2 regions of the Mesorhizobium sp. WSM4898 genome follow, and region 1 is predicted to be linked to the other one. Evidence: riboswitches for the same ligand, from Rfam matches in the RefSeq annotation. Region 1 holds a riboswitch; the other holds the start of a gene.
The links. A riboswitch is a leader RNA that binds a small molecule or an ion and turns the genes downstream of it on or off. The one in region 1 is predicted to bind glycine.
Positions count from the first base shown of each region.

Region 2: linked by a shared signal. The riboswitch ahead of gcvT (glycine cleavage system aminomethyltransferase GcvT) and the one ahead of P9228_RS21705 (D-amino acid dehydrogenase) in region 1 are both predicted to bind glycine.

Region 1 covers NZ_JARTVQ010000005.1:697-3,899, reverse strand. The annotation lists gene P9228_RS21710 (mandelate racemase/muconate lactonizing enzyme family protein) at 1-884, shown strand, start outside; glycine riboswitch at 1,046-1,151, shown strand; gene P9228_RS21705 (D-amino acid dehydrogenase) at 1,196-2,440, shown strand; partial or broken gene P9228_RS21700 (malate synthase G) at 2,458-3,203, shown strand, end outside.
Region 2 covers NZ_JARTVQ010000003.1:46,489-49,691, reverse strand. The annotation lists gene P9228_RS14895 (cytochrome b/b6 domain-containing protein) at 1-700, shown strand, start outside; gene P9228_RS14890 (molybdopterin-binding protein) at 702-1,493, shown strand; glycine riboswitch at 1,761-1,847, shown strand; gene gcvT (glycine cleavage system aminomethyltransferase GcvT) at 1,997-3,097, shown strand; gene gcvH (glycine cleavage system protein GcvH) at 3,105-3,203, shown strand, end outside.

The sequences.
Region 1 (3,203 bases):
ACCAGGCCCTGTGGGATATCAAGGGCAAGGCTGCCGGGATGCCAGTCTACGAATTCTTCGGTGGTTCCTTCGAGCCGAAGGCTCAGGTCTATGCCAACGGGTGGAACTACCACTGCAACGATGCCGTCGAATGGGCCAAGGCTGCTGAGCGGCCTTTGAAGGACGGTTACAGGATTTTGAAAAGTTATCCTCTGGCTACGCAGCAACCTGGCCGGACGCTGACACATGTTCAGCGCCGTATGCTGTCGCCAGAGGAGTTCACACGCGCCGTCGATCGCATTCGCAACCTGAAGGAAGTCGTGGGTGATCAAGCGGAGTTGATGATCGACCTGTCCGGTGGCCTCAGCAATGACCAGCTGCTGCGCATCCTCGATCTCTGTGAAGAATTGAAGGTCATGTGGGTCGAGGAGCCCCTTGATGCGTTCAATCTGGCTGGTCTCAAGAACCTTGCCGGGCGTTTCCGCTTTCCGATTGCCGCCGGCGAGCGCGTCTACACACGCAATGGATTCCGCAACCTTTTGGACACCGGTGCGATCGATGTGGTGATGCCGGATGTCGGCAACTGCGGCGGCGTCTTCGAACTCGTTCAGATCGCAGCCATGGCCGAGGCCTACAACGCGCGTGTATCGCCTCACAACTGCGCGTCTACGCTTTGCACTGCGGCTTCGCTCCAGGTCTGGGCGGCGTGCGCCAATTCGATGCCGCTCGAGATCTATCCGTATCTTCCCCAGTCGGACGGGTATGTGCAGGTTCTTGCTAATGCTCCAGAGGATCGCATCAAGGACGGTTATCTCGAAGTCCTGTCAGAACCGGGTCTTGGCGCCACGGTCGAGGCAAAGCGGTTGGAACCCTACAGGCTGTTCGACTATCGCTCGAGCAACTAGGCGATGTCGCATAGGCAGGAGCTGGAGAACCCGACGACCAATTAGCTGACTAACATGCGTTCAAAAATGGCGGCATGGGAGAGATCGACCTATCGCTTGAGCGATAGGCGACGCCGACGGAGCAACCCCCCAGGAAACTCTCAGGCAAAGGTGACCATGCCGTTGAACGATCTGGAGAGAGGCGCGGAAGGCGCCCACCGAAGGGGAACGCCGAACGGGCCACGCCTGCGCGGTTAAGCTCTCAGGTATAGCGACAGATTGGGGAAGAGCCGCGGGATCGAACCCGCACCCATCCTATCGCGGAGAGCGCAATGCCCCATATAGCTGTCATCGGTGCCGGTATCACCGGCGTCACCACTGCCTATGCCCTGTTGGAACGTAGCTACTCGGTTACCGTCATCGAGCGGCAACGCTATGCGGCCATGGAGACCTCGTTCGCCAATGGAGGTCAGCTCTCCGCAAGCAATGCCGAGGTCTGGAACCACTGGTCGACCATGCTCAAGGGCATCAAGTGGATGATGCGCCGTGACGCGCCCCTGCTCATGAATCCGGCGCCCACGTGGCACAAATATTCATGGCTGGCCGAATTCGTTTCCAACATAGCGAACTACCGTCAGAACACCGTCAAGACCACACAGCTGGCGATCGAGGCACGCAAGCACCTGTTTGCCATCGCCGAACGCGAGAAGATCGACTTCAACCACGTCTGTCGCGGCATTTTGCACGTCTACTGGGACAAATCGAGTTTTCAGCACGCGCTCAAGGTGAATTCCATGCTCGTCGAGGGGGGCCTTGACCGCCGACCCGTAACGGCATCGGAAATCAAGTCGATCGAACCGGCGCTGCACGGCAGCTTCCATGCAGGTTTCTACACCCCTTCGGATTCAACGGGCGACATCCACAAGTTCACCTCCGGCCTCGCCAAGGCCTGCGAGCGGCGAGGAGCGAATTTCGTCTTCGATGCCACAGTCGAAAGCATTGTGCGCGATGGGAAGTTCCGTATCGGTTACACTCGCAATGGTCTGGACGGCCCGTCGGAGGAAATTGACGTTGATGGCATCGTCGTCTGCGCCGGACTTGCCAGTCGCCATTTCGCGAAGATCCTTGGCGACCGCGTCAACGTATATCCAGTGAAGGGCTATTCGATCACGGTGGATCTTGAGGACGACGGCAGCCAGGGGGCCGCACCTTGGGTCAGTCTTCTCGACGATCGAGCCAAGATCGTCACCAGCCGTCTCGGGCCAGACCGCTTCCGCGTAGCGGGAACGGCCGAGTTCAACGGCGCAAACCGCGATATCCGCAATGATCGTGTCGCCCCGCTGGTGGAGTGGATGCGTACGCTTTTTCCAGCGGTTGACACTCACAAGGTCGTGCCTTGGGCGGGCTTGAGGCCGATGATGCCAAACATGATGCCGAGGATCGGGAAGGGACGTCAGCCGGGAGTGTTCTACAACACCGGCCATGGTCATCTGGGCTGGACGCTTTCGGCCGTGACCGCCCAGATGGTTGCCGAAAGCGTCTCTGCTCAGTTCAACGCCGGTGCCGCTGCGGCTTGATCCAAGGGGCCTCCGTCATGGACGCAATGAGCCGATTTGAAACTAGCGTGGCCCTTTACGGCCTTAGAGTGGCCCGGGAGCTCCATGACTTTGTGGCCGAGGAGGCCGCGCCTGGCACCGGCATCGACGCCGAACAATTCTGGACCGGTTTTTCGGCCATCGTGCATGAGCTGGCGCCGAAGAACCGGGCGCTGCTCGCCAAGCGCGACGCCATGCAGGAGAAGCTCGACGGCTGGTACCGCGCCAACGGCGCACCGATCGACAAGGAGGGCTACAAGGGCTTCCTGAAGGAGATCGGCTATTTGGTGTCGGAAGGGCCGGCCTTCAGCGTCTCGACCGACCATGTCGACCCCGAGATCGCCATCGTCGCCGGGCCGCAGCTGGTCGTGCCGGTGATGAACGCGCGCTATGCGCTCAACGCCGCCAATGCCCGCTGGGGCTCGCTCTATGACGCGCTTTACGGCACCGACGCCATTCCCGAGACGGGCGGCGCCGAGAAGGGCAAAGGTTTTAACCCCACGCGCGGCGCCAAGGTGATCGCCTGGGCCAGGGATTTCCTCGACCAGTCGGTGCCGCTGACCACCGGCAAATGGGCCGGCATCAACGGGCTCTCGGTGGCGAACGGCGCGCTGAAGGTGGGCGAGGGCGCCGGCGCCACCACGCTCGCCGATCCAAAACAGTTCGTCGGCTATCGCGGCGACGCCGCCACGCCGGAGGCCGTGCTTTTAGTGAAGAACGGCCTGCACATCGAGATCGTCATCGA
Region 2 (3,203 bases), on a different contig from region 1:
CGGCAAGGAATCGGGCTTCCAATACAACAATACGATCCTCGAGATCGGCGCCGAAAACACAGACGGCGGACCGCGCGGCTTTACCAAAATCTTCGGGCATCGCTTCGACACCACCGGCGTGCTCGGCTGGTCCGGCCCTCCCGGACAGGAAACGCCGCGCGCCTTTCCGTCCTGGGCGACGATCCCGTCCTACTACGACCTCGGCACGGCCCGCGTCGTGCATTTCTTCTTCGCCTGGGTGCTGAGCGCAACCCTGCTCATTTGGCTGGTCGCGAGCCTGATCAACGGCCATATCCGCCGCGATCTTGCCCCTCGCCTGGATGACTTGCGCAAGCTGCCGCGCGACATCCTCGACCATGCGAGGCTGAAATTCCACCATGCCCGCGAGTACAACACGCTGCAGAAAATGGCCTATGGCGGCGTGCTCTTCGTGCTGTTGCCGCTGATGATCATCACCGGGCTTGCGATGTCGCCGAGCATGAACTCGGTGCTTCCCTGGCTCAATGAAATCCTGGGCGGTCGGCAGACGGCTCGCACCATCCACTTCATTGTCATGGTGTTGCTCGTGCTCTTCTTCGTCGTCCATATGCTGATGATCGTGGCTGCCGGTCCGATCAACGAGCTGCGCTCGATCATCACCGGCTGGTATCGCACCGACCCGCCCGCAAAGCACGACCAGGCAACCGAGAGGAGCGCCTGACATGGCAAAATTCCAGATTAGCCGCCGGAAGTTCTTGACCTCCGCCAGCCTCGGTCTGTCAGGCATCGCGCTGTCCGGCTGCGATGGCTTCGACAGCGGTCTGGGCGTCGGCAGCGGGCTGCGCAGCTTCCTCGAAAACGCCAACGGGCTGACATACCGCGCGCAGCGCCTGCTTGCCGGCCGGGACGCGCTGGCACCGGAATTCAGCGAGGCCGACATCCGCCAGCCGCAGCGGCCGAACGGCGTCACCGCGCCTGACGACGACACCTATAAGGGTCTTCTCGCCAACAATTTCGCCGACTGGCGCCTGGAGGTGACCGGCCTCGTCGAAAAACCGCTGTCGCTCACCCGCGAGCAGTTGCAGAACATGCCGAGCCGCACCCAGATCACCCGCCACGACTGCGTTGAAGGCTGGAGCTGCATCGCCAAATGGACCGGCACGCGGCTCTCGCTGGTGCTCGATCAGGCCATCGTCAAGCCGCAGGCGAGCTACGTCATGTTCCATTGCCTCGACACGATCGACCAAAGCCTGTCTGGCGACATCAAATATTACGGCAGCATCGACCTGATCGATGCCCGCCATCCGCAAACGATCCTGGCCTACGGCTTGAACGGCAAGCCGCTGCCGGTCGAGAACGGCGCGCCGCTGCGGGTGCGGGTCGAGCGCCAGCTCGGCTACAAGATGCCGAAATATCTCTACAAGATCGAGCTGGTCGACGGCTTCGCCAATGTCGGCGGCGGTCGCGGCGGCTATTGGGAAGACAATGGCTACGACTGGTATGCCGGTATTTGATGGCGCTTCGCCTGCAGGCCGAGCACGATCTTGCGTCAGCCGAGTTCAACGCGATTGAGAAAAGACTCACGGCGACAATCGGCCATTCCAACATCATCCTTTGCAAGACGATGGCCTCGGGCGACTAGGCCGCCTTGCTGGGCCGCCGTTCAGACCAGATCGGGTGTTGTCATCGGCGTCGGCTGCCGAGAGATATGTCGCTGGGAGGTGACAAGCTGTCGCCGACGGGCTATGGATGGCGCGTCGAGGGCTCAGGTGACTGAGTCCTACCTGTTTGCGGGAGAGAACAGCGCAAGCTGTCGCCGAAGGGGAAATCGCCCGAAATCTCTCAGGCAAAAGAACCGTGGACGGGAAAGACAACTCTGGAAAGTCGGGAATCTTCCCGCGCCGAAGGTGTAAGCGCTGCCGACAGAGTTACGGGGCGCGAGTCTCTCAGGCTTCAGACAGAGGGGCACGGACTAGACCGCTAATGGCGGTCGATTGCGTGCGACTCTGGAGAAGACATGACCGGCGAAGACACCAAACATCTACCCCTCGAGGATTTGCATAGCGCCGCGGGCGCGCGTTTCGGCGCTTTTGCCGGCTGGTCGATGCCGCTGACCTATCCGGCCGGCGTGATGAAGGAGCACCTCCACACGCGCGAGCATGCCGGCCTGTTCGACATCTCGCATATGAAGCTGTTCGAGGTCGGCGGCCCGGGCGTCGCCGCCCTACTCAACCGCGCCTGCCCGCTCGACGCCGGCGCGATGGAAATTGCCCAATCCAAATATACCTTCTTCCTGAACGAGGCCGCCGGCGTCATCGACGACTTGATCGTCACGCGTCTTGACGATGGCCGATTCATGGTGGTGGCCAACGCCGGCAATGCGGCCGAGGATGAAAGGCATCTGCGTGCGTTGGCCGCGGATTTCGATGCCAAGGTCGAGCCGCTCGACCGCGTCTTCCTGGCGATCCAGGGCCCGGATGCCTGGGCGGCCCTTTCGCGAGCCGGTATCGAAACGGGCTCGCTGCTGTTCATGCATGGTGTCGAGCCCCGGCAACACTGGTTCATGAGCCGCTCCGGCTATACCGGCGAGGATGGATTCGAGATCGGGCTGCCGGAAGCGGATGCCCGCGATCTCGTCGGCAACCTGCTGCAGGACGAGCGCGTGCAATGGATCGGCCTTGCCGCCCGCGACAGCCTGCGGCTTGAGGCAGGGCTCTGCCTGCATGGCCAGGATCTGACACCCGAGACCGATCCGGCGAGCGCCACTTTGATGTGGGCGATCCCTAAGGAGCTCCGCGCTTCCGGTCACTTCATCGGCGCCGACGCGCTGCGCTCGATCCTCGAGCGTGGGCCGTCTCAGAAGCGCGTTGGCCTAAAACCCGATGGTCGTCAGCCGGTGCGCGCCGGCGCCGCGCTTGTCGATGCCGACGGCAATGCGGCCGGCCACGTGACTTCGGGCGGCTTCGGCCCGTCGACGGGCCACCCGGTCGCCATGGGCTATGTCGACAATGCGCTGGCCAAGCCCGGCATCAGACTATTCGCCGACGTCCGCGGGACCAGCATCCCGATCGATGTCACTTCGCTGCCCTTCACGCCACATCGCTACCGCAAAGGATGATATTCCGATGGCAAATACCTATTTCACCGAGGATCATGAATGGCTGCGCGTCGAAGGCGGCGTCGCCACCGTCGGCATCACCGACTATGCGCAGGAGCAGCTCGGC